Regions from separate parts of the Pseudomonas sp. Tul2A7 genome, predicted to be linked through region 3. Evidence: predicted binding sites of a transcription regulator. Region 3 holds the regulator's gene; each other region holds the start of a gene.
The links. The regulator FliA, encoded in region 3, starts transcription of late flagellar genes. The targets are predictions, from matches to a motif close to CTAAAGTTTNNNNNNNNNNNGCCGNTAA.
Positions count from the first base shown of each region.

Region 1 (10,690 bases), 2.8 Mb from region 3:
GGCGTGCGTCCGGAATCCCGTGGGCCGATGATCGAACTCGATGCCGTGGAAGCTCGACTTGAAGCTGGACTGACCGGCGATCACGCCCGCCCCGGTGTGCGCAACGCACGGCAGGTGACCCTGATCCAGTGGGAACACCTCGCGGTAATCAGCGCATTGATGGGCCGACCGCACGATCAACCAGTCAGGCCTGAAGATCTGCGGCGCAATCTCGTTATCAGCGGTATCAATTTGTTTAGCCTCAAGGGTCGGCGCTTTCGCATCGGTCAGGCAATATTCGAAACCACGGGCTGGTGTCAGCCCTGCGCACGGCTGCAGAACAACCTCGGCCCGGGCACCTTTCAAGCGGTGCGCGGGCATGGCGGAATTACCGCGCGGGTGTTACAAAGCGGGATCATTCGCCTCGAAGACCGTGTAAGCGTCGAGCCGGTTCCGGACAGCGGCTATGCTGCGTTCAACCCCGGATAAAAACCGCTGTAGCTTCTGCCCATTCAGCAACGTCTACCTGACGAGGCAAATATGACCAGCCGCCTGAACCCCGAAGACCAGAAACATGTCGAAGAGTACCTGCAACTGTCCCAACACCGAGTCGAGCGCCGGCCTTTCCGGCCGTGGATGCTCCTCGTGCTGGTGCTGGCAGTGACCATTGGTCTGGGCCTGTTGAGCCGATTTATCAGTTACCTGACGCTATGAGCAGCCTCGCGCTCGCTTGGGTAACCGCACCGATTTCCTTTAAAAACCTTGCGAGTTATCCCCATGTCCCATCGTATTGTTATTGTCGGCGGCGGCGCCGGCGGTCTGGAGTTGGCTACCCGTCTGGGTAAGACTCTGGGCAAGCGCGGCACGGCCAGTGTGATGCTGGTCGACGCCAACCTGACGCACATCTGGAAACCGCTGTTGCACGAAGTGGCTGCCGGATCGCTGAACTCCTCCGAAGACGAACTCAACTATGTTGCCCAGGCAAAATGGAACCACTTCGAGTTCCAGCTAGGGCGCATGAGCGGGCTCGATCGTGCGCAGAAGAAAATTCAACTGGCGGCGACCTACGACGAAAACGGCGTAGAACTGGTGCCTGCACGTGAAGTGCAATACGACTCGCTGGTAATCAGCGTCGGCAGCACCACCAACGATTTTGGCACTCAGGGCGCGGCGCAGCACTGCCTGTTCCTCGACACCCGCAAGCAAGCCGAGCGCTTCCATCAGCAATTGCTGAATCACTATCTGCGTGCACATGCCGGGCAAACCGATGTGGTCGAGCAGATCAGCGTGGCCATCGTCGGTGCCGGTGCGACCGGTGTCGAGCTTGCGGCAGAGCTGCATAACGCTGCGCATGAGTTGGCCGCTTATGGTCTGGACCGGATCAAACCGGAAAACATGCACATCACCCTGATCGAAGCCGGGCCACGGGTGTTGCCTGCCCTGCCGGAGCGCATCAGCGGGCCGGTGCACAAGACCCTGGAAAAACTCGGGGTCAATGTGATGACCAACGCTTCGGTCAGCGAAGTGACCGCCGACAGCCTGATCACCGCCGACGGCAACGAGATCAAGGCCAGCCTGAAAGTCTGGGCGGCGGGCATTCGCGCACCGGGTTTCCTCAAGGACATCGACGGCCTGGAAACCAACCGCATCAATCAGCTGCAAGTGTTGCCGACCCTGCAAACCACCCGTGACGAGAACATCTTCGCCTTTGGCGATTGCGCCGCGTGCCCGCAACCGGGCACCGATCGCAACGTGCCGCCCCGGGCGCAAGCCGCGCACCAACAGGCCTCGCTGCTGGCCAAGTCGCTGAAATTGCGCATCGAAGGCAAGGCCCTGCCGGAGTACAAGTACACCGACTACGGCTCGCTGATCTCGCTGTCGCGTTTTTCGGCTGTGGGTAACTTGATGGGCAACCTGACCGGCAGCGTGATGCTCGAAGGCTGGCTGGCGCGGATGTTTTACGTGTCGCTGTATCGCATGCACCAGATGGCGCTGTATGGGCCGTTCCGCACGGCGATGCTGATGCTGGGCAGCAAGATCGGCCGTGGCACTGAACCGCGTCTGAAACTGCACTAAAAAACCTTGTAGGAGTGAGCCTGCTCGCGATAGCGGTGTGTCAAACGACAACGATGCTGTCTGATACACCGCTATCGCGAGCAGGCTCACTCCTACATTTGATTTGTGATTCTGTCTCGTAATGTATCTGCGTCCGTAATATCTAACCTTCGCTTACAAACTCCCCGCCTGGCGACACAGTCGCGATACACCGCCACCGCCTAATGGCCACACCCGAGCAACACCTGCTCAGGCTTGCGTCTTTAACGTGTGGTTGCGTTTTGCAGCCCAGGAGAATCCAAATGTCCCGTACTTCGACCCTCGGTAAAAAATCCATTGGCCTGATCGGCGCCGCACTGGCTGGCGGTCTGATGTTGTCCGGTTCGGTGTTTGCCGCTCAACCACTGGCGCAGGGGTACATGGTCGCCTCGGCGGAAACCTCGGTGAAAGCGCCGGAAGGCAAATGCGGTGAAGGCAAATGTGGCGATGCTTCGATGGCCAAGACTGACAGCGATGGTGACGGCAAGGTCTCCCGCGCTGAATTCCTCAAAGTCGCGCCAAAGTCCGACTTCGACAAGATCGACACCAACCATGATGGTTTCATCGACGAGCAGGAGGCCTACAACAACGTGAAGGCCAACTTTGAAGCCAATGGCAAGAAGATGCCGAAAGGCCTGTTCGAACACCTGAAAGACCAAGACGGCGCCTGATCAGCGGAAAAAACCAAGCCGCGCTTCTCCTGAGAGAAACGCGGCTTTTTCATGTCTGCCGTTTTACAACTGGAAGCGCCGCACCATGCCCTGCAAGGCGTTGGCCAGTTGCGACAACTCATGGCTGGAGGCACTGGTCTGGTTAGCGCCAGCGGCAGAACGTACTGACAAATCACGGATATTCACCAGGTTGCGATCAACTTCCCGCGCGACTTGCGCTTGTTCTTCCGCAGCGCTGGCAATGACCAGATTGCGCTCATGGATCTCATGCACCGACGCGGTAATGGTTTGCAGCGCCTCACCGGCACGCTCAGCCAACGCCAGCGTGGTCGTCGCCCGCGCCGTGCTGGCCTGCATCGAATCCAGCGCCAGGCTCGAACCGCTGCGCATGCCCTGGACCATCTGCTCGATCTCCTGCGTCGATTGCTGCGTGCGATAAGCCAGCGCCCGCACTTCATCAGCGACTACGGCAAAGCCTCGGCCGCTCTCACCGGCCCGCGCCGCTTCAATCGCCGCGTTGAGCGCCAGCAGGTTGGTCTGCTCGGCAATCGCCCGAATCACGTCCAGCACTTTGCCGATGTCCTGCGACTGGTTGGCCAGTGATTGCACCAACTCACCGGTCTGTTGCACATCGCTGGCCAGAGCATTGATGGCCGTGGCGGTCTCACTGACCCGCACCTGGCCCAGATGCGCCGACTCGCTGGATTGACGGGTCGCGTCAGACGTCGACACCGCATTGCGTGCGACCTCTTCCACTGCGGCCGTCATCTGATTAACAGCCGTCGCAGCCTGTTCGATTTCGTTGTTCTGTTGTTGCAAACCCTGTGTGCTGTCGAGTGTCACTGCATTGAGTTCATCAGCAGCGGTCGCCAGTTGCGTGGCCGAACCGCTGATGCCTTTCAGCGTCTCACGCAGGTTCTGCTGCATGGTCGCCAGAGCCTTGAGCAAGCGACTGACTTCATCGTTGCCATGGGTTTCGATTGGCCGGGTCAGATCGCCCTGCGCGACACTTTCTGCGGCGCTCACGGCACTGCTCAGCGGACGAACGATACTGCGCGTGAGCATCATCGCCAGTGCCACCGTGGCCAGCGCGGCCAAAGCAATGAACAAGCTGACGATCGTGCGCGAGTTTTCGTAGTGAGCAGCGGACTTCTGACTTTCAGCCGCGACCTGTTTGGCAAACAGGTCCGCCAGGTCGTTGAGTTGCTTTCCGGAGCCATCGACGACGGTTTTCATGTCGACCAGCAACAATTTGGTCAGCTCATCACGCTTGCCTTGCTCGGCGAGGGCGAAGGATTGGGCGATGCCACTGCGATACGCGGCGAAGGTCTTTTTGAACTGGTCGTATAGCTGCTGGCCTTCCGGGGTGTTGACCAGTTTGTCGTAAGCGGCGATTTTCTCGCTCAGTTCCTTGTCGCGGGTGTCCATCTGGCTGCGGTAGGTGGCGATATTGTTCGTGTCCTGATCCAGCGCCATGCGCAACGAGATGGTGCGGATACGCAGCATGATCTCGCGAATCTCGTCGCCGCCACGAATGCTCGGCAGCCACTGATTTTCCACCGCGACTTCACTGTCGCGAATGCTCGACATCTGCCCCAGCGCAAAAACGCCGAGCAAGGCCACCAACACCGCGATCAGGGCGAACCCCAGAGCCGCCCGGGGAGCAATATTCAACTGACGAAGCAACATGACGAACGCCCTTATTCTTGTATTGGCCAGATTCAAGGGGCGAAGCCATGGCAGTCCCCTCGTGTTAGCGGGCTATCGGCAGGTTGTATGATGACTTGAAGGGGAAATGAGTTTTTGTCGGACAAAAAAAATCCCCGTATCTTTCGATACGAGGATTTTTAATATGGTCGGGGTAAGGGGATTCGAACTCCTGACATCCTGCTCCCAAAGCAGGCGCGCTACCGGACTGCGCTATACCCCGGTAAAAAAAAGGCGACCTTTCAAAGATCGCCTTCTTCGATCAGCGCTTTTGGCCTCTGATCTTAAGATTCGATCCCAGCGTTAACTGGTTTCAAAAATGGTGGGTCGTGTGGGATTCGAACCTACGACCAATTGGTTAAAAGCCAACTGCTCTACCAACTGAGCTAACGACCCAAAAATGGTCGGGGTAAGGGGATTCGAACTCCTGACATCCTGCTCCCAAAGCAGGCGCGCTACCGGACTGCGCTATACCCCGGTTTGAAATTGGCTCCGTGACCAGGACTCGAACCTGGGACCCAATGATTAACAGTCATTTGCTCTACCGACTGAGCTATCACGGAACTACATATTTCAATTTACAACGGTGAAACTTACTGCATCTAGTCACTCGTTCGCATCGCTGCGTTCGTGTGTCTGAGGCGCGCTATTCTACAACCTAGAACACCTCTGTCAACCCCCTAAATTGCTTTCAAGTTAATGATTTGCAACTTATTTCAGATTTCAACTCAGTGAGCTGAGACCGTCTTGGCGACTGACTGCGGGGCGCACTTTACAAGCCTTTTCCTTTGAGTTCAACAGCCTAACGAAAAAAAAGGCCCCACAATGTGGGGCCCTCCTTTTTTCATTGGCGTTTGGACTCAGTTGAAAACGATTTCGTCGTTCTCGACCTTGCCGGTCGCCGTTTCGCCTGGCATGAAGTGACCCGAGAGGATTAGCTGTGCCAACGGGTTTTCGATCCAGCGCTGAATCGCCCGTTTCAAAGGACGTGCGCCATACACCGGGTCGTAACCCACCGCGATCAGCTTGTCCATCGCTTCCGGGCTGAGCTCCAGCTTCAGCTCGCGCTCGGCCAGACGGCTGCGCAGACGGCCCAACTGGATCTCGGTAATGCCCGCGATCTGATCCCGCGCCAAAGGCTCGAAGATCACCACCTCGTCGACCCGGTTGATGAACTCCGGACGGAAGTGCGACGTCAGCGCATCCATGACTGCAGCACGCTGAGCCTCGCGATCACCGACCAGCTCCTGAATCTGCACAGAGCCGAGGTTCGAGGTCATGACGATCACGGTATTGCGGAAGTCCACCGTGCGGCCATGGCTGTCGGTCAGGCGACCATCCTCAAGCACTTGCAGCAAGATGTTGAACACATCCGGGTGCGCCTTCTCGACTTCGTCCAGCAGGATCACCGAATAAGGCTTGCGACGCACGGCCTCGGTCAGGTAACCGCCTTCTTCGTAACCGACGTATCCCGGTGGCGCACCGATCAAGCGAGCCACGGAATGTTTCTCCATGAACTCGGACATGTCGATCCGCACCATCGCCTCTTCCGTATCAAAGAGGAATTCAGCCAGCGCCTTGCACAGCTCGGTTTTACCGACACCGGTCGGGCCGAGGAACATGAACGAGCCGCTCGGACGATTCGGATCGGACAACCCGGCACGTGAACGTCGTACCGCATTGGCCACGGCGACCACGGCTTCTTCCTGACCAATCACCCGTTTGTGCAACAGGCTTTCCATTTTCATCAGCTTGTCGCGCTCGCCTTCGAGCATTTTCGACACCGGAATGCCGGTCCACTTCGACACAACTTCGGCAATCTCTTCCTCAGTCACCTTGCTGCGCAGCAACTGGTTCTCGCTCTTGCCGTGCTGATCGACCATTTGCAGGCTGCGTTCCAGATCAGGGATTACCCCATACTGCAATTCAGCCATACGGTTGAGGTCGCCTTTACGGCGTGCCGCTTCCAGTTCCTGGCGCGACTGCTCGATCTTCTGCTGAATCTGCGCAGAACCCTGCACCTCGGCTTTTTCCGAGTTCCAGATTTCTTCCAGATCGGAATACTCGCGTTCCAGTCGGACGATTTCTTCCTGGAGTTTCTCCAGACGTTTCATCGCCGCTTCGTCGCTTTCCTTCTTCAGCGCCTGAGATTCTACCTTCAACTGAATCAGGCGACGCTCCAGACGATCGAGCACTTCCGGCTTGGAGTCGATTTCCATGCGGATGCGGCTAGCCGCCTCGTCGATCAGGTCGATGGCCTTGTCCGGCAGCTGCCGGTCAGTGATGTAGCGATGGCTGAGCTTGGCCGCGGCGATGATCGCGCCGTCGGTGATCGCCACCTTGTGGTGAACCTCGTAACGCTCCTTGAGGCCGCGCAGGATGGCGATGGTGTCTTCTTCGCTCGGCTCATCCACCAGCACTTTCTGGAAGCGTCGCTCGAGCGCCGCGTCCTTCTCTATATATTGGCGGTACTCGTTCAGCGTGGTCGCGCCGACGCAATGCAACTCGCCGCGCGCCAGTGCTGGCTTGAGCATGTTGCCGGCGTCCATCGAGCCTTCGCCTTTACCGGCGCCGACCATGGTGTGCAGTTCGTCGATGAACAGAATGATCTGCCCTTCCTGCTTCGACAGTTCGTTGAGCAGCGATTTCAGGCGTTCTTCGAACTCACCGCGATACTTGGCACCGGCAATCAGCGCGCCCATGTCCAGCGAGAGCAAACGCTTGCCTTTAAGGCCGTCTGGCACTTCGCCGTTGATGATGCGTTGGGCCAGACCTTCGGCAATCGCGGTTTTACCCACGCCAGGTTCGCCGATCAGCACCGGGTTGTTCTTGGTGCGGCGTTGCAGAACCTGAATGGTGCGACGGATTTCGTCGTCACGACCGATCACCGGATCAAGCTTGCCGTCTTCGGCGCGCTTGGTCAGGTCGACGGTGTATTTATCCAACGCCTGCCGCGACTCCTCGTGATTGGCGTCGTTTACCGCTTCGCCGCCACGCAGGTTGTTGATCGCGTTTTCCAGGGCTTTCTTGCTCACGCCCTGACCGAGCAGCAACTTGCCGAGCTTGCTGTTCTCGTCCATCGCCGCAAGTAGCACCAATTCGCTGGAAATGAACTGGTCGCCCTTCTGCTGGGCCAGACGGTCAGCCTGATTGAGCAGGCGCGCCAGATCCTGCGACATGTTGACGTCACCGGTCGGGTTCTGGATTTTCGGTAATTGATCGAGCTCTTTGGTCAGCTCTTTGCGCAAGCTGTTGACGTCGAAGCCCACCTGCATCAGCAGAGGTTTGATAGAACCACCCTGCTGTTCAAGCATGGCTTGCATCAAGTGCGCCGGCTCAATCGCCGGATGATCGTGGCCGACAGCCAACGACTGGGCGTCGGACAAGGCCAACTGTAATTTGCTGGTTAAACGGTCTATTCGCATAAGTCACCTTCCTTTTGAGCAGGCCGGACCTAAAAACCATCCTGAATAAAGAAACCTGCCAGATACCACTGTAGATGCGGTCGATTCTGGGAGATTCAAGCGTCAGAGGGTTGATTCAGGTCAGGCAAGTCTAGCGGGTGAGCCAGATAAGGGAGGCAAAGCGACCGGTGCGTGACGCACGGCGATAAGAGAAGAAGCGTGGATCGGTCACGGTGCAGAAACCGCCGCCATAAACATCGGTAACACCACGTTCAGCCAGACGCAGGCGCGCCAGCTTATAAATGTCAGCCATGAACTTGCCGGCGTTGTCGCTCGGCACGAAGGCTTCTGCCGCTGCGGGCAATTGATTGATGAAGACTTCCCGCACTTCCGGGCCGACTTCAAAGGCTTGCGGGCCAATGGCCGGACCGAGCCAGACCAGCACCTCTCCCGCCGGAACATCGAGACTGTCGAGCGTCGCTTCCAGCACGCCCGCCGCCAGACCACGCCAACCGGCATGGGCCGCTGCCACACGCGTGCCGGCACGATCGCAGAACAATGCCGGCAGACAATCCGCCGTCATCGCCGTGCAGGCAATTCCGGGGGTTGTCGTCCAACTGGCATCTGCAGTCGCGACAATGCCCGGATCAGCATGAGCCACGGCAATCCCGTGCACTTGCTGCAACCAGGCAGGCTGTATAGAGAAGTGTTCAGTCAGGCGCCGACGGTTTTCGGCAACGGCCTCTGGACGATCATCGACATGATCGCCCAGATTGAGGCTATCGAACGGCGCCTCGCTGACGCCACCCTCGCGACTGGTGACGCAGGCTTTGACGCTGGCCGGCGCAGGCCAGTCCGGCGTCAGCCAGTTCATCCGACGAATGCCTCGCGATCCTGCTTGAGCAGGGTCAGCAGCCAGACGAAATCTTCCGGCAGCGGCGATTCCCAGCTCATGCGTTCACCGGTCGTCGGATGATCCAGCTCAAGGAAGCGCGCGTGCAGGGCCTGGCGCGGGAAGTGCTTGAGCGATTCAACCATCGTCGGGTTCGCGGCTGGCGGAATGCGGAAACGGCCGCCATACGCCGGATCGCCGACCAACGGGAAGTTGATGTGCGACATGTGTACGCGAATCTGGTGAGTACGACCGGTTTCCAGCTTCACCCGTACGTGGGTGTGCGAGCGGAAGCGCTCCAGCACGCGGTAGTGGCTGACGGCAGGCTTGCCGCCTTCCATCACCGCCATGCGCTGACGCTGCTGGCCGTGACGACCGATCGGGGCGTTGATCTTGCCCCCGGCGGTCACGACACCGATCACGATGCACTCATAGATGCGGCTGACACTGCGACTCTGCAACTGAGTAACCAGTTTGGTCTGCGCCTGAATGGTCTTGGCCACCACCATCAGACCGGTGGTGTCCTTGTCCAGACGATGCACGATGCCGGCACGCGGGACATTGATGATGTCCGGCACGTGGTGCAGCAAGGCGTTAAGCAAGGTGCCATCGGCGTGACCGGCAGCCGGGTGCACCACCAGGCCCGCAGGCTTGTTGATCACCAGAATGTCGTCGTCTTCATAGACGATGTCGAGCTCGATGTCCTGGGCGATCCATTCGCCCTGGGCTTCCTGCTCGGCAGTCAACTCAAGGATGGCACCGCCATGCACGATGTCGCGAGGGCGGATGACCGCCCCGTCCACAGTCAGGCGACCCTCTTTGATCCAGGCGGAAAGGCGCGAGCGAGAGTGCTCAGCGAAGAGTTGGGCAGCGACTTGATCGAGGCGTTGGCCGCCCAATTCGGACGGCACCTCTGCGCGAAGTTCAATTTTATCGGACATGCTCTGACTGTGCGTCGGCACAGCTTTTGGTTTCGGCTGCGCGCTTGTGGTTAAATACGGCGTCTTTTGCCCCGAGGCTTTTCAACGGGGCGCTCATCATAACAGGACGGCCCCGCCCAAGACAGCGGCCGTCATAGGGACGCAAGCCGCCATGCAAGTGAAACACCTGCTGCTGATCGCCATCCTCGCATTGACCGCTGCTTGCTCATCGAAGGAAGTCGTAGACGAAAACCTCAGCGAAGCCGAGCTGTATCAGCAGGCTCAGACTGACCTGGGCAACAACAGCTACACCAGCGCCACAGCCAAGCTGAAGGCTCTGGAGTCGCGTTATCCGTTCGGTCGCTACGCCGATCAGGCACAGCTGGAGCTGATCTACGCCAACTATAAGAACGCCGAGCCGGAAGCTGCAAAATCCGCTGCCGAGCGTTTCATTCGTTTGCATCCGCAGCACCCCAACGTGGATTACGCGTACTACCTGAAAGGTCTGACTTCTTTCGACCAGGACGTCGGCCTGCTGGCGCGCTTCCTGCCGCTGGACATGACCAAGCGTGACCCGGGCGCCGCGCGCGACTCGTACAACGAGTTCGCCCAGCTGACCAGCCGCTACCCGAACAGCCGCTACGCGCCGGACGCCAAGCAGCGCATGATCTACCTGCGCAATCTGCTGGCGGCCTACGAAATCCACGTGGCCGACTACTACCTGACCCGTCAGGCTTATGTAGCCGCTGCCAACCGTGGCCGTTATGTAGTGGAAAACTTCCAGGAAACCCCATCGGTCGGCGACGGCCTGGCGGTGATGACTGAGGCTTACCAGCGTCTGCACCTGGACGAACTGGCCAACACCAGCCTGGAAACCCTGAAGCTCAACTACCCGAACCACCCGAGCCTGCAGGACGGTCAGTTCGTGCCACGGGTTGCCGAAGCCGACAACCGCTCGTTCCTGAGCAAGGCGACTCTGGGTCTGATCGAGTCGCGTCCACCGCTGCCGCCGGGCGAAACCCG
Region 1 covers NZ_CP186499.1:3,059,672-3,070,361, reverse strand. The annotation lists gene ACOYXJ_RS13870 (MOSC domain-containing protein) at 1-468, shown strand, start outside; gene ACOYXJ_RS13865 (DUF3094 domain-containing protein) at 520-693, shown strand; gene ACOYXJ_RS13860 (NAD(P)/FAD-dependent oxidoreductase) at 757-2,055, shown strand; gene ACOYXJ_RS13855 (HvfA family oxazolone/thioamide-modified RiPP metallophore) at 2,337-2,744, shown strand; gene ACOYXJ_RS13850 (methyl-accepting chemotaxis protein) at 2,808-4,433, opposite strand; tRNA gene ACOYXJ_RS13845 (tRNA-Pro) at 4,598-4,674, opposite strand; tRNA gene ACOYXJ_RS13840 (tRNA-Lys) at 4,772-4,847, opposite strand; tRNA gene ACOYXJ_RS13835 (tRNA-Pro) at 4,853-4,929, opposite strand; tRNA gene ACOYXJ_RS13830 (tRNA-Asn) at 4,939-5,014, opposite strand; gene clpB (ATP-dependent chaperone ClpB) at 5,312-7,876, opposite strand; gene pgeF (peptidoglycan editing factor PgeF) at 8,007-8,729, opposite strand; gene rluD (23S rRNA pseudouridine(1911/1915/1917) synthase RluD) at 8,726-9,688, opposite strand; gene ACOYXJ_RS13810 (outer membrane protein assembly factor BamD) at 9,840-10,690, shown strand, end outside.
Region 1: the regulator FliA is predicted to act here: its motif matches at 4,506-4,533, upstream of ACOYXJ_RS13850 (methyl-accepting chemotaxis protein).

Region 2 (10,690 bases), 3.1 Mb from region 3:
TCGAAATGGTCTTCGCGTTCGCCTGATAGTTGCTCTGGCCCTTGATCAGGTCCACCAGTTCATTGGTCAGGTTAACGTTCGACTCTTCCAGCGAGTTGGACTGAATCGAACCCAAGGTGCCGGTTTCCGGAGCGTCATAACCCGGGATACCCGAAGCGAAGGTTTCCTTCCAGCTGGTGCCGCCTACTGCTTGCAGACCTTGCTCGTTGGTGAAGCTGGCCAGTGCAACCTGACCGATCGCCTTGTTCTGGTTGTTGCTGAAGTTGGCGAACAACGTACCGGTACCGTCGATGGTCAGGTTGGTGATCTGGCCAGTGGCGTAACCATCCTGAGTCGGGATGGTACGCGAGGTATCCGCGTTGTACTGAGTGGTCTTGGCCATGGAAACGGTCACGCCGTTCGGGTTGGCAGCCGCGCCGTTAGGCGTGAAAGTACCGTTGGTGACGGTGCCCGGCACCCAGTTTTTCAGTGTCAGATCACTGCTGATTACCGCAGGATCACCTGCAACCGGAGCAGGAGTGCTGACCTGGACGAGTTTGCCGGCAGAGTCGAACGTCAAAGTCGATGCAATCGGCGGAGTGGCAGCTTTGCTTGGATCACTGCCGGTTGCATCCGGGTTGCGCCCATCGACCAGCGTGTACACCTTCCAGGTGTTTTCGCCCGTCTTCACGACGTACTGATCCATGTTGTGCTTGTTGCCCTGGGTGTCATAGATCGGGGTGCTGAACGACTCGGTGTAAGTCTCGACCTTGGACGGATCGAACTTGACAGCGGTGGCGCCGGTATCAACGATCACCGGTGCCGACGAGTTCAGGTTGATGCTCGAAGCCACGGCCGAAGTGGACTTTGGCGCCAGGTTAGAGGTGTCGATCTTCAGGTCGGTCAACACGCCCTTGATGATTTTGCCGCTGGAATCCACAGCGTAACCTTGCAGGCGCGAGGTGTAGTCGGTGTTGGTGATGAAACCGGCGTCGTCGACTTTGAAAGTACCGGCACGGGTGTAGGAAATCGAGCCGTTGTTGCTCATGGTGAAGAAGCCGGAACCGTTGATACCCATGTCCAACACGTTGCCGGTGTTGTTGATGTCACCCTGGGTGAACTGCTGGGAAACGTTGGCCAGGCGCACACCGTTGCCGATGACTTTGCTGCCGGTGCCCAGGCGGGTCGCCGAGTAAACGTCTTCGAATTCTGCACGGGACGATTTGAAACCGGCGGTCGCGACGTTGGCGATGTTGTTGCCGGTCACGTCCAGTTGTTTGTTGGCTGCATAGAGACCGCTAAGGCCGATATTGAAAGACATATTCCACTCCTTTGTTGCCGGTTAGTCGGCTCTATATACCAATGGTTTGTACTTTGGACAGGGCAACGGAGCCCTTGCCAGCCAGGTTGAGCATCAGCTCGCCACCGGTCTGGCTGATCGTCACGCTGTTGACCGTTGCCGGCAGGTAAGTGGCCAGATCGGTCGCGGTGCCGTTGATCGGTGCGCTCGCCTTGAAGGTGTAGGTACCGGTCGGCACGAGGGTGCCGGACGTGTCCTTGCCGTCCCAAGTGAAGCTGGCACTGCCAGCGGCGCGACTGCCCAGATCGATGGTGCGAACCGTCTTGCCGCTGCTGTCGGTGATGGTCACGGTGCCCTCAGCAATGGACGTCGACAGGTTCACCGAACCGGTCAGGCCTTTGCTCGGGTCGTCGAGTTGCGCGGTGTTGGTCTGCACAATGACGTTGCGACCGACCAGCGACGACGCCTGCAGCGCTTGCGACGAGTTGTAGTTGCCGGCCAGGCCACTCACGGTGGAGTTCAGCGTGGTGATGCCTTCAAGGCTGCTGAACTGCGCTAGCTGGGCAACGAATGCGCTGTTGTCCTGTGGATCGAGCGGGTTCTGGTTTTTCAGCTGGGTAACCAGCAGTTGCAGGAACGCGTCCTTGCCCAGCGCTTGACCGCCGGTGGCGCTGTTGGTCGCCGAAGCGATGCCGCCCGTCGTGGTGCTGCTGGTCTTCGCCGAGTTGGCGAGAATGTCCTTCAGGCTCGGCGTGCTGGTGGTATCGGTAACACTCATGGCAGTCGCCCCTTATTACTGACCGAGGGTCAGTACCTTCTGCATCATGGTTTTGGCGGTGTTCATCATTTCGGCGTTGGTCTGGAACGAACGGCTCGCGGAAATCATGTCAGCCATTTCTTCCACCACGTTGACATTCGGGTAGTAGACGTAGCCTTTGGCGTCAGCCGCCGGATGATTCGGCTCGTAACGCGCTTCGAGGTTGCTCTGGTCTTCGACCACGCCGAGCACCTGTACGCCTTGACCGGCCGCGTCCTGACTCTGGAACAGCGAGTTGCTGCCAGCGTTTTGGCCGCCCTGGAACATGGTGGCGAATACCGGGTGACGGGCGCGGTAGGTCTGGTCGATGCTCGACGAGACGGTCTCGGCGTTGGCGATGTTCGAGGCCACGGTGTTCAGACGTGTGGTTTGTGCGCTCATGCCGCTGCCGGCAATGTTGAAAACGCTGGACAGGGACATGAATTACTCTCCGCGCAGGGCTGATACCAGCCCTTTGAATTTGCTGTTGAGCAGGGTGAAGCTGGCCTGGAAGCCGACGGCGTTTTCCGCGTAGTTCGACTGTTCCAGTTGGGCGTCCACGGTGTTCTGGTCGATCGAAGGTTGCATCGGCGTGCGATACATCAGCGATTCGTCGCCGTTGCCCAGGCCTTCAGCTTCGATGTGACGGCTGTTGGTCATGTTCAACGCGATGGTGCCGTTGGCGTTTTTCTGGGTCTGTGCTTCAAGCACTTTGGAGAAGTCCAGATCCCGCGCCTTGTAGTTCGGGGTATCGGCGTTGGCGATGTTGTTGGCCAGCACTTCGGCACGCTGGGCGCGGAAGCCCAATGCCTTTTCGTGAATGCCGAGCGCTTTATCGAAGCTGATGCTCATGTCGGGAACCTTCAGGTGACCGGTTTTTCGTAACTGAGCTTTAGCAAGCGCCGTGCCAAACCACAAAACCCGCGTAAACCGGGGCTTTGCCGGGAGTCGGCAAAGCGGCAATGCCAGAAAAGCGGCAACCGGTTTCCGCCGGATGCCGCTTTTCTGCCGCTTGCCGTCCATCTCATACACACCACTGTCCCTGTAGGAGTGAGCCTGCTCGCGATAGCGGTGGGTCAGGCATCGATGATGCTGAATGTGCTACCGCTATCGCGAGCAGGCTCACTCCTACAGGGGTTTTGTGGTGTCAGGGAGAATTTCTTCGGGCATAAAAAAACGGCAGGCCTTTGCGGGCCTGCCGTTTTTTGTGTTGCCGATGCAATCATTTCGCCTGGTAAATGATCCCCGGGCTGCACTGCACCATCTGGTAATGGTCCGGCAAACCGTTCAGCGCTTCGGAAGCGCCAAGGAACAGATAACCGCCCGGCTTCAACGTGCTGTGAATGCGCAACAGGATGTCTTTCTTCACTTCGGCAGAGAAGTAGATCAATACGTTGCGGCAGAACACGATGTCGAACTTGCCCAGCGCGGCATAGCTGTCGAGCAGGTTGAACGAGCGGAACTCCACCCGGTTCTTGATCGGCGCCTTGATCACCCAGCGCCCCGGCCCTTTCGGGTCGAAGTAGCGCTGCAGACGTTCCGGCGACAAACCGCGACCGATCGCCAAGCTGTCGTACTCGCCCGTCTTGCAGTTGGTCAGCATGAGGCCGGACAGATCAGTGGCGACGATCTGCACGCCCATCTTCAACTGGCCAAGATTGCTGCGCTCGAACTCGTCGATCGACATCGACAGCGAGTACGGTTCCTGGCCCGACGAGCACGCCGCCGACCAGATCCGCAGACGCTGGTTGGGGCTGGCCTTGATCGCTTCAGGCAGCACCTTGTTCTTCAAGACTTCAAACGGATAGGTATCGCGAAACCACAAGGTTTCGTTGGTCGTCATGGCATCGACCACTTGCTCGCGCAAACCGCTGCGCGGCTGGGTCTGGATGCGCTGAACCAGCTCACCCAGGGATTTGATGCCTTGCTGCTCCATCAGTTTGTTGAGACGGCTCGAGACCAGGTACTGCTTGTTTTCACCGAGCAAAATGCCACAGGCTTTTTCCAGGAAGACCCGGAACTGTTCGAAATCCAAATTACCCGTAGACAATGATGCCGCCTCTTAAATCGTGTTGACCGCCAGGAGCAAAACGCTCCTAGCTGATATCTGCTGCTTTGATCCGGTCGACTACCCGGGATGCCAGGTCATCAGGGCGAAACTTGGCCAGGAAGTCATCGGCACCGACTTTCTTGACCATCGCCTGATTGAATACCCCGGACAACGAAGTATGCAGGATGATGTGAAGCTTTTGCATGCGTGCGTCGCCGCGGATTTCCGCCGTCAGGGTGTACCCGTCCATCTCCGGCATCTCGATGTCGGAAATCATCATCAGGAACTCTTCTTCCGGCTTCTTGCCCTCGTCGACCAGCTTGCGCAGGTAATCCAGCGCCTGCTTGCCGTCGTTCAGCGCCACCACTTCGACACCGATCGTCTGTAGACAACGCGTGACCTGCTTGCGCGCCACCGACGAGTCATCGACCGTCAAAACACGCAACGACAGTGCCTTGGTCTGGGTCTCGACATCGACCACGCCCACCGAAATCGCTTCCGGTGTCGGCGCAACTTCGGCCAACACTTTCTCGACGTCGATGATTTCGACTAACTGATTGTCCACTCGAGTCACAGCGGTCAGGTAATGATCGCGACCCGTGCCCTTGGGCGGTGGATGAATCTCTTCCCAGTTCATGTTGACGATGCGCTCCACCGAGCGGACCAGGAAACCCTGGGTCTTGGTGTTGTACTCCGTGATGATCACGAACGGGTTGTTCTTGTCCTTCAACGCTCCGGAACCGGTGGCCATTGCCAGATCAAGGATCGGAATGGTCGCCCCCCGGATATTTGCCACCCCGCACACGACAGGACTGGACTTGGGCATCAACGTCAGCGACGGGCATTGCAACACTTCCCGTACCTTGAACACGTTGATTCCGTAGAGCTGCTGACCGTCGAGACGGAACAACAACAGCTCCAGGCGATTCTGCCCCACCAGTTGCGTGCGCTGGTTCACCGAATCCATTACACCAGCCATGCCCAGACTCCTACACCAACGCCAAGTGTTGTTGCGACGCACATTCATTGCTAAACGGCACGGCGCTTGCTTTTTAACTCGTATGAACGCTCAAACGACATTTTTTCGACGCCTGACATCTCCCCTCCGCAGAGGGCTTTGTGCTGCGGGCGCTATTTGCTGCTTTTTCGCTGGCAGCCCTGCCATTGCTGATGCGGTTACCTTGCCTGACATGCTTATCGGCGTCACTCAGGGCTTTCTTGAGTTCACCGTAGAAGACTATCTGGCTACCAGTCAAACGGAAGGCCGCTACGAAATCGAAGTAAACCAGCTCGACCCCCGTATGCGCATGCCTATGTGCGACAAGGAATTGACAGCCACGCTGGAGAGTCCGGCACGTCCGCTGGGCCGGGTTACCGTGAAGGTTCGCTGCGAAGGCGCCTCGCCCTGGACTGTGTTCGTGCCCGCTCAAGTCCGCCTGTTTCGCGAGATTGTGACAACCACCCGACCGCTGAAACGTGCCGGGATTATCGAACCACAAGACGTGACTCTGCGTGAGCGCGACGTGAGCACGATCAACCAAGGCTTTCTGACCTCGGTAGACGAAGCGATCGGGCAGAAATTAACCCGACCAACGGTAGCCGATCAGGTCATTACCCTGGTTCATCTGGAACAGGCGGAAGTCATTCGCAAAGGTGATCAAGTGGTCATCACTGCGCGTAGCGGTACGCTGGCCGTGCGCATGCCCGGTGAAGCACTGGCCAATGGCGGTTTGAAAGAGCAGATCCGGGTAAAAAACCTCAACTCGCAACGGGTCATCAAGGCGCAAGTCACCGCGCCGGGCCAAGTGGAAGTGGCGATGTAGAAAACTGGCGCTGACCCCGGCTGTTCCCTAAACTGTGCCGCAGCAGGACACGCGCCGGCGCATGCAAGGCTCATTGTAAATGTGCCTAAAGTTTTCCAGGGGATGGCCGAAAACATGGCAAGCGTCCAAATTCCCAGAGGTTTTTATCATGGTCATCGATTTCAGCCGTTTGAACAGCTCCTCGTCACTTACGGGCAGTACACGTACCAGCAACGCCAAGGAAACCGCCGAAACCGGCACCTCCGCGCCGCTGAATACCCCGGCCGAACAGGCCAGTACCGCAAAAAGCGGGGAATCGGTACACCTCAGCAATGAGGCTCAACAGTTGCAGAAGGTCACTGACAAGCTGCGCGATCAACCTGCTGTCGACAAAGCCCGTGTGGCCGAGTTGAAAGCCGCGATTGCCGATGGCAGCTATAAAGTCGACAGCAACCGTGTAGCCAGCAAACTGCTCAACTTCGAAGCCCAGCGCTAGGCCTTTGCCTGCGCCAGGCTTTTGGACGCTTAAAACCCAAGGCCAGCCATGCACGACACTAATTTATTGCAATTGATCAACGACGACTTTGCTCCAGCTCAACAATTGCTGGAGTTGCTGCAAACCGAATCCCTCGCGTTGCACGGTCGCGACATGCCGCTGCTGGAAGAAATTCTGGCGCACAAACAGGCGTTGATCATTCTGCTTGAACAGCATGGCCGCAAACGCAGCGAAATCCTCGCCAGCCTCAATCTGCCGACTGATCGTACAGGTCTTGAGCAATTGGCTGGCCAGTCGAGCATTGGCGAGCAGTTGTTGACGCAAGGCGACGCATTGACCGATCTGATCGCGCAATGCCAGGCCGCCAACCTCAAGAATGGTCAGTCGATCCAGATCCAGCAGGCCGCCACGGCCAATCAGCTGAAGATCCTCACCGGTGGTGAAGCGCCAGCGCTTTATAACGCCAGCGGTACATTTGCCAAACCCGCCACGCCGCGTCCGCTCAGCCAGGCATGAGCCGTTGATGCGCCAGCTCTATCAACCCGCGGAACATGCTGGCAAAATGCTGGCTAGTCGTCATATTTTGTCTGGAGATTGATAAACCGTGTCCAACGCCCTCAGCGCGGATGATGCTCCGCAGCCCCCTAAGGTGCTTACCACGCCACTGGAAATCTCCAGCAACCTGCGCCAGCTGCAAGAAAGCCACGATCCGCTGATCATCACCTTTCATGAGCGCAGCCAGCGCTTCCAGAGCTACCTGATCAAAGTCGACCGCGACAGCGCTTCGATCGCACTGGACGAGATGATCCCGCGTGATGGAGAACGCTTTCTGCTGGCCGGCGAGCCGTTCAAGGTCGAAGGTTTTCACGACGGCGTTCGTATCGCCTGGGAATGCAACGGCACGCTGAACATTGAAGAATCCGACGGCGACCGTTTCTACACCGGCGAACTACCGACCGAAGTGGTTTACCACCAGCGCCGCAATGCTTTCCGCGCCGCGCTGAAACTGACTGATCTGGTCAGCGTTGAACTGGGCGGAGAAAAGCTCAAGGCGCCGATCAACGGCAAACTGCTGGATATCTCCGCGACTGGCTGCAAGCTGCGCTTCGAAGGCGATATCACTGACCGCCTGCAACTGGGCCAGGTCTATGACCGCTTGATCGCCCCGCCGCTGTTCGGCAACCAGCCGACCTCCGTCGAACTGCGTTATCTGCACTTCGAAGAAAAACTCAACATCACCTTCGCCGGCCTGCGCTTCCACAACATCAGTGGTCAGGCCGCACGTAACGTCGAGCGTTTCGTGTATCAGCTGCAACGTGAAGCACGCCGTTTCGATAAAGACGATATGTGATTCGCAGCGACCAACAAAAAGGGCAGTCCCTGGTGTGACTGCCCTTTTTTATGCGCGGTGTTTTTGTTCAGTTCAGGGTCTGCCACCGCTGAGATCGGGCGCAGGATTATCGGTATCCGGTTCGCCTTCTGCCGCAGGCTCTGACGGCGTAGCAGGTTCAGGCTCGGGGTTTGCCGGCGCCTGCACCGGGTCCTGCACCATCTGCTCCTGCACCACTTGCTCATCGACCCGAGGATCGAGGGCTGCCACCAGCGGCGAACTGGACATGCTGTCCGGCATGGCCACGTGATGCAGCGGCGCGTCGTCGACCTGATGCAGATTGGTCACCGCTTTCGGCCGGATCCGCCACACCAGTACCAGCGCGAAGAAGCTGAAGAACGCATACAGGCTCTGACTGCCGAACAACTTCATCAGCACACCCGCGAGCAACGGCCCGATGCTCGCGCCGACACCATAAGTCACCAGCAGCATCGCGGTCAGCGACACCCGGCGATCACCTTCCACGTGGTCATTGGAAAACGCTACCGCCAACGGATACAGACAGAACTGCACCAGCGAACAGAGAAAGCCAACCCCGAACAGCACCTCAAGCGGCACTTGCGGCAACACCGCCAACGGCAACGCCGCCACCGCCAGGAACCCGGCAAAGCAACGAATCAGCAGCGCCCGGTCGTAACGATCGGACAACCAGCCCAACGGCCACTGCACCAGCAAACCGGCAAAGATGCAGCTACCCATGAACAGACCGACCTGCTCGGTCGACAGCCCCTGTTGCGAGGCATACAACGGCGCCAGACCGTAGAACGAGCCGATGATCAAACCGGCGCCCAGCACCGTACTCAACGACTGCGGCACCCGCTTGATAAAGAAGCGCGGCTCCATCGGCGCCGGATGCAGCGGTGCCGGGTGAATCCGTCGAGTCAACGTCACGGGCACCAGACACAGCGCAAAGCACAGCGCGACCAGCATCAGCAATTCCAGACCCAGCCCGGGGTGCATGACCAGAATCAGTTGGCCCAACACCAGTCCAAGGTACGAAGCGATCATATAACCGCTGAACACCAGACCACGCTGGTTGGCATCCGCCTGCTCGTTGAGCCAGCTCTCGATCACCATGTACTGACACATCATGCCCAGACCGACGATGGTCCGCAGCACCAGCCAGGCCGGCAACCAATCGACCAGACCGTGGCCAAGCACTGCCGCCCCGACGATCCCGGCACACGCTGAATAAGCACGGATATGCCCGACCCGCGCGATCAACCGGTGACCGATCTTGCCGCCCAGCACCAGGCCGAAATAGTTGGCCGCCATCAGCGCACCGACCCAGAGGCCATCGACGTTGTCAGCGGCCAGCCGCAAGGCCAGATAAGTGGATAGAAGGCCCGAGCCGATCAACATCATCAGCGAGGCGAAATACAGCGCTCGAAAGGATTTCCAGATTTGGCGCATCGGCGTTCCGAGCGGCTCCTTGCAGTAAATACCGGGCTATCAAACGATAGCCCGATGGCGACAGTTCGTCAGGCCTGGGCTGCTAGAACACGCCGTTCCCAGGGAGTGATTTCATCAAAGAAGCTGGTCAACTCCATGGTCTTCGAAGCGATGTAGCCTTCGATGAACTCCTGCCCGAACAGTTCCCTCGCCAATTGGCTACGTTTCAGACGCTCGAGTGCGGCGTGCAAGGTACACGGCAGCGAAAGATTGTCCGGCACGTCGAACTCACCCTGAATGGCTTCTGTCGGCTCCAACTCATGCTCGATACCATGCAAGCCCGCAGCCAGACTGGCCGCAATCGCCAGGTACGGATTTGCATCGGCGCCCGGCAAACGGTTTTCCACGCGACGAGCGACCGGCGAACTGGCGGGAATACGCAAACCGGCGGCGCGATTGTCATGGGACCAGCAGGCATTATTCGGCGACGCATAGGGGTGGCACAGGCGCTGATAGGAGTTCACATTCGGTGCAAACAACGCGGTGAAATCGGCCATGCCCGCCTGCTGCCCCGCGATGAAGTGGCGGAACATCGCGGTCGGCTGACCCTGTTCATCGCTGAACACATTCTTGCCGCTGCCGATCTCGACGATGCTCTGATGAATATGCATTGAACTGCCCGGCGTGTGCGCCAGCGGCTTGGCCATGCACACCACGCTCAGGCCATGCTTGAGGGCGACTTCCTTGAGCAGGTGCTTGAACAGGAATGTCTGGTCGGCGAGCAACAGCGGATCGCCGTGCAGCAGATTGATCTCGAACTGGCTGACGCCCATCTCATGCATGAAGGTATCGCGCGGCAGGCCGAGGGCCGCCATGCATTTATAGACTTCATTGAAGAACGGCCGCAGACCGTTATTGGAACTGACGCTGAACGCTGACTGCCCCTCCTCGCGGCGCCCATCGAGGCCAACCGGTGGACGGAACGGCTGAGTCGGATCGCTGTTCGGCGCGAACACGAAGAACTCCAGTTCGGTGGCCACCACAGGCGCCAGACCGCGTGCCGCATACCGAGCGATGACCGCTTTGAGTTGCCCCCGGGTCGACAGACTGGAGCTTTCGCCGGTCAGTTCATCGGCGTCGCAAATCGCCAGAGCACGCGGCTCGTCACTCCATGGCAAACGATGGATCTGGGTCGGTTCGGCAATCAGCGCGAGATCGCCGTCATCGCTGCCGTAAAACCGCGCCGCTGGATATCCGCCCATGATGCATTGCAGCAGCACGCCTCGCGCCAGCTGCAAACGCCGCCCTTCGAGGAAACCCTCGGCGGTCATCACCTTGCCCCGAGGTACGCCGTTCAAATCCGGCGTGACACATTCAATCTCATCAATGCCCGTCAGTCGCTGCGCGAGTGAACGCTGGCCATCGCTTGTCATGACGCAATCCTTGTTATTGTGCGAGCCGCGAACGGCGACCCGTACAAAATAG
Region 2 covers NZ_CP186499.1:3,756,120-3,766,809, reverse strand. The annotation lists gene flgE (flagellar hook protein FlgE) at 1-1,300, opposite strand, end outside; gene flgD (flagellar hook assembly protein FlgD) at 1,332-2,057, opposite strand; gene flgC (flagellar basal body rod protein FlgC) at 2,073-2,516, opposite strand; gene flgB (flagellar basal body rod protein FlgB) at 2,520-2,927, opposite strand; gene cheR (protein-glutamate O-methyltransferase CheR) at 3,298-4,125, opposite strand; gene ACOYXJ_RS16915 (chemotaxis protein CheV) at 4,172-5,104, opposite strand; gene flgA (flagellar basal body P-ring formation chaperone FlgA) at 5,187-5,948, shown strand; gene flgM (flagellar biosynthesis anti-sigma factor FlgM) at 6,097-6,423, shown strand; gene ACOYXJ_RS16900 (flagella synthesis protein FlgN) at 6,472-6,939, shown strand; gene ACOYXJ_RS16895 (flagellar brake protein) at 7,028-7,774, shown strand; gene ACOYXJ_RS16890 (MFS transporter) at 7,847-9,226, opposite strand; gene ACOYXJ_RS16885 (glutamine synthetase family protein) at 9,295-10,536, opposite strand.
Region 2: the regulator FliA is predicted to act here: its motif matches at 6,034-6,061, upstream of flgM (flagellar biosynthesis anti-sigma factor FlgM).

Region 3 (10,690 bases):
GGTGATCGGCGGTAACTACGTGGTCGGTATCGTGGTCTTCGCGATTTTGATGATCATCAACTTCGTCGTGGTGACCAAGGGTGCCGGGCGGATTTCCGAGGTGAGCGCGCGTTTCACCCTCGATGCGATGCCCGGCAAACAAATGGCGATCGACGCCGACCTCAACGCCGGTCTGATTGACCAGAACCAGGCCAAGGCGCGCCGCCAAGAAGTCGCCCAAGAGGCCGAGTTCTACGGTTCGATGGACGGTGCCAGCAAGTTCGTCCGTGGTGACGCCATCGCCGGCCTGCTGATTCTGTTCATCAACCTCATCGGCGGTATGGCCGTCGGTATCTTCCAGCACAACATGAGCTTCGCCGACGCCGGCAAGGTTTACGCCTTGCTGACCATCGGTGACGGTTTAGTGGCGCAATTGCCATCACTGTTGTTATCCACAGCAGCAGCGATCATGGTGACCCGTGCTTCCGGCTCGGAAGACATGGGCAAGCAAATCAATCGCCAGATGTTCGCCTCGCCGAAAGCGCTGGCGGTGGCGGCAGGGATGATGGCGGTCATGGGCCTGGTGCCGGGCATGCCGCACTTCTCGTTCCTGACCATGGCCGCGCTGGCCGCTGGTGGCGCGTACCTGTTCTGGAAGAAGCAGAACGTGGCCAAGGTCGTGGCGCTGGAAGAGGTCAAACGTCAGCAGGAGCTGCTGCCGTCGCCGGCCCGCGCCATGGAAACCAAGGAGCTGGGCTGGGATGACGTGACGCCGATCGACATGATCGGCCTGGAAGTCGGCTATCGCCTGATCCCGCTGGTGGACCGCAATCAGGGCGGGCAATTGCTGGCGCGGATCAAGGGCGTGCGCAAGAAGCTCTCGCAGGATCTGGGCTTCCTGATGCCCACTGTGCATATTCGTGACAACCTCGATCTGGCGCCCAGCGCCTATCGACTGACGCTGATGGGGGTGATCCTCGCCGAGGCCGAGATCTATCCGGATCGCGAACTGGCGATCAACCCGGGCCAGGTCTACGGCACGCTCAACGGGATCAACGCCAAAGATCCGGCTTTCGGCCTGGAGGCGGTGTGGATCGAAATCAGCCAGCGGGCCCAGGCACAATCGCTCGGTTACACCGTGGTCGACGCCAGCACCGTGGTCGCCACGCACTTGAACCAGATTCTGTACAAGCACTCCAGTGAGCTGATCGGCCACGAAGAAGTGCAGCAACTCATGCAATTGCTGGCCAAAAGCTCGCCGAAACTGGCTGAAGAGCTGGTGCCGGGCGTGGTCACGTTGTCGCAGTTGCTCAAAGTGCTGCAAGCGCTGCTCGCCGAACACGTGCCGGTGCGCGATATCCGCAGCATTGCCGAAGCCATCGCCAACAACGCCGCGAAGAGTCAAGATACCGCCGCGTTGGTCGCCGCTGTGCGCGTCGGCGTATCTCGCGCCATCGTCCAAAGCATTGTAGGCACTGAGTCCGAGCTGCCTGTGATCACCTTGGAACCAAGGTTGGAACAAATATTGCTCAATAGTCTGCAGAAGGCAGGACAAGGCTCGGAAGAGGGCGTTCTGCTGGAGCCAAGCATGGCCGAGAAGCTGCAGCGTTCGCTCATCGAAGCGGCGCAGCGTCAGGAAATGCAAGGTCAGCCGGTGATCCTTTTGGTCGCCGGCCCGATCCGCGCGATGCTCTCGCGCTTTGGCCGCCTCGCAGTCCCTGGATTGCATGTGCTGGCCTACCAGGAAATACCGGACAACAAGCAAGTGACCATCGTTGCGACAGTAGGGCCCAACGGCTGAGGTAGTGGTTTATGCAAGTTAAGCGTTTCTTTGCCGCCGATATGCGTCAGGCCATGAAGCTGGTTCGTGATGAGCTGGGCGCTGATGCCGCCATCATTGGCAACCGCCGCATTGCCGGCGGTGTCGAGCTGACGGCGGCACTGGATTACAAATTGTCGGCGCTGGCGCCACGGGTTCCGAACATGGAACTCGAAGACGAGCTGCGCAAGACCCAGTCGCGCATCGTCACCGCCCAGGCCGAGTTGAGCCTGCGTGGCGAAGCCGATGGCAATAGCAACCGCCAGATCTTCGCCGGCCTGCCGTTGACCGCTGGTTTGCCGCTGACTGCCGCTGAACCGCTGAGCGAGCCGACTTACGCCGCCCCGGCGCGTCCGGCCCCGGCGCCTGCGCAGTCTTCCGGCGGTGTTGATCCGCGCGCACTGGATTCGATGCGTTTTGAATTGAACAGCCTGCGCGAGCTGATGGAAGTTCAGCTCGGCACTCTGGCCTGGAATCAGCTGCAAGGCAGCCGTCCAGCGCAAGCCAATCTGTATCGTCGTCTGCAACGTATCGGTCTGTCCGGCCCGTTGTCGCGCGATCTGCTGGCGATGATCACTGATATCGAAGAACCCCGTCAGGCCTGGCGCATGTTGCTCGCACACCTGGCGCGGATGATTGCCGTGCCGGAAGTCGAGCCGCTGGAAGAGGGCGGTGTGATTGCCATGGTCGGCCCTGCCGGCATGGGCAAGACCACTACTCTCGCCAAGCTTGCCGCGCGTTATGTGCTGAAATACGGCGCGCAGAATGTCGCGCTGGTGAGCATGGACAGTTTCCGCATCGGCGCTCAGGAACAACTGAAGACGCTGGGCCGCATTCTCAATGTGCCGGTAACTCACGTCGATCCGGGCCAATCGCTGGTGCAGGCACTGGATCCACTGCTGCGCAAACGCGTGGTATTGATCGATACTGCCGGCCTGCAAGCCAGTGATCCGGCGCTGCGCATGCAGCTGGAAAGTCTGGCCGGACGTGGCATTCGTTCAAAAAATTATCTGGTCTTGGCAACCACCAGCCAGAAACAGGTTCTAACCGCCGCTTATCACAGTTACAAGCGTTGCGGGCTTGCCGGCTGCATCCTGACTAAACTGGATGAAACGGCCAGCCTTGGCGAAGTGTTGAGCCTGGCGATCAGTCATGAATTGCCGGTCGCGTACCTGACCGATGGCCCACGGATTCCGGATGATTTGCATCTGCCGCGCCGTCATCAACTGGTCAGTCGCGCCGTCAGCGTGCAAATGCAGGAAGAACCCAGCGAAGAAGCCATGGCTGACATGTTCGCTGATATCTATCACAGCCCGACCAAGCAGGTAGGCTGAGGTATTCATGAACAGTTTTTGTACCTACATCGATGGTCTGCCATGCATTGTTCCGGTTGTGAACGCGCAGCCAGTAATGTGGCCTCCGTCTATGCAAGACAAGGTAAAGAAATAACATGGGCAGCATGCATCCCGTACAGGTGATCGCGGTGACCGGCGGCAAAGGTGGCGTCGGCAAGACTAACGTGTCAGTGAACTTGTCGCTGGCGCTGGCAGAGCTTGGCCGTCGGGTCATGCTGCTGGACGCCGACCTCGGTCTGGCGAACGTTGACGTATTGTTGGGGCTGACCCCTAAACGCACGCTGGCCGACGTCATCGAAGGCCGTTGCGAGTTGCGCGACGTGCTGTTGCAAGGCCCCGGTGGCATCCGCATCGTCCCGGCCGCGTCCGGCACGCAAAGCATGGTGCACCTGAGCCCGGCGCAACACGCCGGTCTGATTCAGGCGTTCAGCGACATCGGCGACAATCTCGACGTACTGGTGATCGACACCGCTGCGGGTATTGGTGACTCGGTAGTCAGTTTTGTACGCGCCGCGCAGGAAGTGTTGCTGGTGGTCTGCGACGAGCCAACCTCGATCACCGACGCTTACGCGCTGATCAAACTGCTCAACCGCGATTACGGCATGAACCGCTTCCGCGTGCTGGCCAACATGGCGCAGAGCCCGCAGGAAGGGCGCAACCTGTTCGCCAAGTTGACCAAGGTCACGGACCGCTTCCTTGACGTCGCTCTACAATACGTCGGCGCCGTGCCTTACGACGAAAGCGTGCGTAAAGCGGTGCAGAAGCAGCGCGCGGTGTACGAAGCCTTTCCGCGTTCCAAGTGCGCACTGGCGTTCAAGGCGATCGCGCAGAAGGTCGACACCTGGCCGCTGCCCGCCAACCCGCGTGGCCACCTTGAGTTTTTCGTCGAGCGCCTCGTGCAGCAAACGGCAGGGCCCGTGCTATGACAGCAAGCGGTATGAACTACTACAAGAAGTCGGCACGTGACGCGCAGTACGAGTTGATCGAGCGTTACGCGCCACTGGTCAAACGCATTGCCTATCACTTGCTGGCACGCTTGCCGGCGAGTGTGCAGGTCGAAGACCTGATCCAGGCCGGGATGATCGGCCTGCTCGAAGTCTCGACCAAATATGACGCCAGCAAAGGCGCCAGTTTCGAAACGTACGCGGGCATACGAATCCGCGGCGCGATGCTCGACGAAGTGCGCAAAGGGGACTGGGCGCCACGCTCGGTTCACCGCAATACCCGGATGGTCAGCGACGCAATTCGCTCAATTGAAGCTAAAACCGGCCGTGATGCTAAAGATCACGAGGTTGCGGCCGAACTCCAATTGAGTCTCGACGATTACTACGGGATTTTGAATGACACTTTGGGCAGTCGCCTGTTCAGTTTCGACGACCTGTTGCAGGACGGCGAACACGAAGGGCTGCACGAGGATGGCGCGAGTGCTCATATGGAGCCGTCACGCGATCTGGAAGATGAACGCTTCCAGGCGGCGCTGGCGGACGCGATTGCCAATTTGCCGGAGCGTGAGCGACTGGTGTTGGCGCTGTACTACGACGAAGAGCTGAACCTCAAGGAGATCGGTGAAGTCCTTGGCGTCAGTGAATCGCGGGTCAGCCAGTTACACAGCCAGTGCGCGGCCCGTTTGCGGGGGCGTTTGGGGGAGTGGCGAGCGCGCTGAAGGCAGTGTGGGGACACTGCGAACGAGGCTGGTGCGGTGATGAACGGCACCGGTCTTGCTCTGTTGTGCTCCAGACAGTCTTTGAGTGCTGCGCCGATTGATTGAAGTGGCGCGTCCAGGTGCTGGGCGCGTTTAAGACTGCTTGGAGGTCGAATTGAACAAAGACATGAAAATCCTCATCGTTGATGACTTCTCAACGATGCGGCGGATCATCAAGAACCTGCTGCGTGATCTTGGGTTCACCAACACCGTCGAGGCTGACGATGGCGTGACTGCCATTCCAGTGCTCAACAGCGGAAGCATCGACTTTCTGGTAACGGACTGGAACATGCCGGGCATGACCGGTATCGACCTGCTGCGCCACGTGCGTGCCGATGAAAAGCTCAAGCACCTGCCAGTGCTGATGGTGACTGCAGAAGCCAAGCGCGAGCAGATCATCGAGGCCGCTCAGGCCGGTGTGAACGGCTACGTAGTCAAACCTTTCACGGCTCAGGCGTTGAAAGACAAAATCGAGAAGATTTTCGAACGCATCGGCTGATGAACGCGCGGGGGAGCTATGGAGCATAACGAATCTTCACAGGGCGATTTCGAGTCGACCCTGAAAAAACACGCGGTCGAACTGGTCGAAAGCCTTGAAAAAGGCAGGTTCGGCGACGCTGTGCAACTGATCCATGAGCTCAATCAGACCCGTGACCGTGGCCTGTACCAGGAAGTGGGCAAGCTCACACGTGAACTGCACAGTGCGATCGTCAACTTCCAGATCGACCCGAACATGCCGCAGGCCGAGGAAGTGTCGCAAATCACCGACGCCACCGAACGCCTGGGCTATGTGGTCAAGCTGACGGAAGCCGCGGCCAACCGCACCATGGATCTGGTGGAAAGCGCCACACCGGTGGTCAACAGTCTGGCTGATGAAGCGCAGACCTTGAGCGCCGATTGGGGTCGCTTCATGCGTCGCGAGGTCGGGGCTGAAGAGTTCCGTGAACTGGCGCGCCGGGTCGACGGTTTTCTGTCACGCAGCAGCACGGACAACCGTGCGGTGTCGAGCAATCTCAACGACATCCTGCTGGCCCAGGATTACCAGGACCTCACCGGTCAGGTGATCAAGCGTGTGACCCAGCTGGTCACCGAAGTCGAAAGCAATTTGCTCAAACTCGTGCTCATGGCCAGTCAGGTCGACCGCTTTGCGGGCATCGAACATGACCGCGCCGCGATGCTTGCAGAAAAAGATCCACAAAAACATCTCTCGCAGGGTGAAGGTCCGCAGATTCATGCCGATAAACGAGAAGACGTTGTGTCCGGTCAGGACGATGTGGACGATTTGTTATCCAGCCTCGGGTTCTAGAGTTTTGGAATTTTAGGTTTTTTGGGTTTTTAGACCTGTAGGAGCACCCCATTAATGAGCTTCGGCGCCGATGAAGAGATCCTTCAGGATTTCCTGGTTGAGGCCGGCGAGATTCTTGAGCAACTGTCCGAACAACTGGTCGAGCTGGAAAGCCGCCCGGATGACGCAGATCTGCTCAACGCAATTTTTCGCGGTTTCCACACTGTAAAAGGGGGCGCCGGCTTCCTTCAGCTCAATGAGCTGGTGGAGTGCTGTCACATCGCCGAAAACGTGTTCGACATCCTGCGCAAGGGTGAGCGTCGCGTTGATGCAGAACTGATGGACGTTGTCCTCGAAGCACTGGACGCGGTGAACAGCATGTTCACTGAGGTTCGTGAGCGTGCGCCGATCACCGCGGCCACCCCGGAACTGCTGGCCGCCCTGGCGCGTCTGGCCGAACCGCAATCGGCGGACGAAGCCCCGGCTTCGCCAGTGGCCGAGATGATCGAAGAACTGGTCGTCGAAGGCGACGCGTCGGGCGACATCACCGATAACGAATTCGAACAACTGCTGGACTCGCTGAACGCCGTCAAGGCTGAAGCTGAAGCCCCGGCCGCTGCTGCACCTGCGCAAACGGCCAATGAAGCCGCGAGCGATGAAATCACCGATGCCGAGTTCGAGTCGTTGCTTGATCAGTTGCACGGCAAGGGCCAGTTCGCGGTGGACGCGGTTGCACCAGCGGCGACAGCCCCTGCGGCGCCGGCCAAGGGCGACAGCTCCGACATCACCGACGACGAATTCGAAGCCCTGCTCGATCAGTTGCATGGTAAGGGCAACTTTGCCGTGGACGCGCTGGAGTCGGCGATTGCTTCGGCACCGGCGCCGGCTGCTCCAGCGGCCGCCGCTGCCGGCAGTGATCTGATCAGCGATCACGAGTTCGAATCGCTGCTCGACGAATTGCACGGTAAAGGCAAGTTCTCCGAAGTCGGCACCGCCGCTGCTGGCAGTGCTTCGACCGTCGCCACGCCTGCCGCCAAGGCACCGGCCGCTGCTGCAGCGCCCAAGCCTGCCGCCAAGCCTGAGCCAAAAGCCGAAGCGCCAAAACCGGCTGCCGCTGCTGCACCGGCTCCGGCCCGTGCGCCGGCAACACCGCCACCGGAAAAACCGGCAAGCGAAGCCGAAACCACCGTACGCGTTGACACGGCGCGTCTCGACGAAATCATGAACATGGTTGGCGAGCTGGTGCTGGTGCGTAACCGTCTGGTGCGCCTGGGTCTGAACAGCGGCGATGAAGCCATGCAAAAGGCCGTGTCGAACCTCGACGTGGTCACGGCTGACTTGCAGACCGCCGTCATGAAGACGCGGATGCAGCCGATCAAGAAGGTCTTCGGGCGCTTCCCGCGTCTGGTTCGAGATCTGGCGCGTCAACTGAAGAAAGAGATCAACCTGGAACTGGTGGGCGAAGAAACCGACCTCGACAAAAACCTTGTCGAGGCCCTGGCCGACCCGCTGGTCCACTTGGTGCGCAACGCGGTCGACCACGGCATCGAGTCGCCGGAAGAACGCGAAGCGTCGGGCAAGGCCCGTGGCGGTCGCGTGGTGCTGGCGGCCGAACAGGAGGGCGACCACATCCTGCTGTCGATTTCCGATGACGGCAAAGGCATGGACCCGAACGTCCTGCGCGCCATCGCGGTTAAACGCGGCGTGATGGACAAGGACGCGGCCGATCGCCTCAGCGACACCGAGTGCTACAACCTGATTTTCGCCCCGGGTTTCTCGACCAAGACCGAGATCTCCGACGTCTCCGGCCGCGGTGTCGGCATGGACGTGGTGAAGACCAAGATTTCCCAGCTCAACGGTTCGATCAACATTTATTCGACCAAGGGCCAGGGCTCGAAGATCGTCATCAAGGTGCCGCTGACCCTCGCGATCATGCCAACCCTGATGGTCATGCTCGGCAATCAGGCGTTTGCGTTCCCGTTGGTCAACGTCAACGAAATCTTCCACCTCGACCTGTCGACCACCAACGTCGTCGACGGTCAGGAAGTGGTGATCGTGCGGGACAAGGCCTTGCCATTGTTCTACCTCAAGCGCTGGCTGGTCAGCTCCGCCGCTCACGAAGAGCAGCGTGAAGGCCACGTGGTGATCCTTTCGGTGGGCACCCAGCGGATCGGCTTCGTCGTCGATCAACTGGTCGGCCAGGAAGAAGTGGTCATCAAGCCATTGGGCAAAATGCTGCAGGGCACTCCGGGCATGTCCGGCGCCACCATTACCGGTGACGGCCGCATCGCGCTGATTCTCGATGTTCCAAGCATGCTCAAGCGTTACGCCGCACGGCGTATTTGAATCCGGGGCGGCGGGGCGACAACGTCCCGCTGCACCTAATGGAGTGTTTATGGCAGTCAAAGTCCTGGTGGTGGACGATTCGGGTTTTTTCCGCCGCCGCGTCTCGGAAATTCTTTCTGCGGATCCGAGCATTCAGGTGGTCGGCACCGCCACCAACGGTAAAGAGGCGATTGATCAGGCGCTGGCACTCAAGCCGGACGTGATCACCATGGACTACGAGATGCCAATGATGGACGGCATCACGGCAGTGCGGCACATCATGCAGCGCTGCCCGACCCCGGTGTTGATGTTCTCCTCGCTGACCCACGAAGGCGCCCGGGTCACCCTCGATGCGCTGGACGCCGGCGCGGTGGATTTCCTGCCGAAGAATTTCGAAGACATCTCGCGCAATCCGGAGAAGGTCAAGCAATTGCTGTGCGAAAAGGTGCATAGCATCTCGCGCAGTAATCGTCGTTTCAGTGCTTATAGCGCACCGGCTCCAGCCGCAGCGCCAACGCCTGCACCGGCTCCGGCGCCATCCAGCTTCAGCAGCCACAGCACCAGCGCACCGGCACGTCCGGCACCCGCGCCTGTGCATGCACCTGCTCCAAGCCGTGCTCCGGCTGCCAGCGCTTCGTCGCCGGCACCGAAACGCAAAGCCTACAAACTGGTTGCCATCGGCACGTCGACGGGCGGCCCGGTTGCCCTGCAACGTGTGCTGACGCAGTTGCCAGCGAACTTCCCGGCGCCGATCGTGCTGATCCAGCACATGCCGGCAGCGTTCACCAAGGCGTTTGCCGAACGTCTCGACAAGCTGTGCCGCATCAGCGTCAAGGAAGCCGAGGACGGCGACATCCTGCGTCCGGGCCTGGCGTTGCTCGCGCCCGGTGGCAAGCAAATGATGATCGATGGCCGTGGCGCGGTGAAAATCCTCCCGGGCGACGAGCGTCTGAACTACAAGCCGTGCGTGGACATCACCTTCGGTTCGGCAGCGAAATCCTACGGCGACAAAGTTCTGGCGGTGGTGTTGACCGGCATGGGCGCCGATGGCCGTGAAGGCGCGCGTCTGCTCAAGCAGGGCGGCAGCGCCGTGTGGGCGCAGGATGAAGCCAGTTGTGTGATCTACGGCATGCCGATGGCTATCGTCAAAGCCGACCTCGCCGACGCGGTGTATAGCCTCGACGACATCGGCAAGCACATTGTCGAGGCGTGTATCTGATGGATGTTCTAAGCCTTATCGGGATCATCATGGCGTTCGTCGCCATCATCGGCGGTAACTACCTTGAAGGTGGTCACCTCGGTGCGCTGGCCAACGGCCCGGCGGCATTGATCGTACTGGGCGGCACCATCGGTGCCGCACTGCTGCAATCGCCGATGAGCGCGTTCAAACGCGCCATGCAGATTCTGGCGTGGATCTTCTTCCCGCCGCGTGTGGACTTGGCCGGCGGCATTGATCGCGTGGTCAACTGGAGCCTCACCGCACGCAAGGAAGGTCTGCTCGGGCTGGAAGGCGTGGCCGATGCCGAACCGGACAACTACTCGCGCAAGGGCCTGCAACTGCTGGTCGACGGTGCCGAGCCGGAAGCGATTCGCAGCATCCTCGAAGTGGATTTCTACACCCAGGAAGCCCGCGACATCGAAGCCGCGAAAGTCTTCGAAAGCATGGGCGGCTACGCGCCGACCATCGGCATCATCGGCGCGGTGATGGGCCTGATCCACGTGATGGGCAATCTTGCTGATCCGACCCAGTTGGGCAGTGGCATTGCTGTGGCTTTCGTTGCGACCATCTATGGTGTGGCCAGTGCCAACCTGATCCTGTTGCCGGTGGCAGCCAAATTGAAGTCAATCGCGTTGCGGCAGTCGCGTTATCGCGAAATGTTGTTGGAAGGCATTTTGTCGATCGCCGAAGGTGAAAACCCTCGCTCCATTGAGTTGAAGCTGCAAGGCTTCATGGACTAAGGGAATAACCTCATGGCACGTCGTCGCCACCAGGAAGAGCATGTAAACCACGAACGCTGGCTGGTTTCCTACGCTGACTTCATCACGTTGCTGTTCGCGTTCTTCGTGGTCATGTACTCGATTTCGTCGATTAACGAAGGCAAGTACAAAGAGATTTCCGAAGCGCTGGTCGGGGTCTTCAAGGACTCCGACCGCGCGCTCAAACCGATTCCGATCGGCGACGAGCGACCGAAAACCGTGACCCCGGCCAAGCCGCTGGTCAAGGA
Region 3 covers NZ_CP186499.1:244,501-255,190, reverse strand. The annotation lists gene flhA (flagellar biosynthesis protein FlhA) at 1-1,780, shown strand, start outside; gene flhF (flagellar biosynthesis protein FlhF) at 1,792-3,132, shown strand; gene fleN (flagellar synthesis regulator FleN) at 3,249-4,079, shown strand; gene fliA (RNA polymerase sigma factor FliA) at 4,076-4,816, shown strand; gene ACOYXJ_RS01245 (chemotaxis response regulator CheY) at 4,983-5,354, shown strand; gene ACOYXJ_RS01240 (protein phosphatase CheZ) at 5,373-6,161, shown strand; gene ACOYXJ_RS01235 (chemotaxis protein CheA) at 6,216-8,486, shown strand; gene ACOYXJ_RS01230 (protein-glutamate methylesterase/protein-glutamine glutaminase) at 8,536-9,684, shown strand; gene ACOYXJ_RS01225 (flagellar motor protein) at 9,684-10,424, shown strand; gene motD (flagellar motor protein MotD) at 10,437-10,690, shown strand, end outside.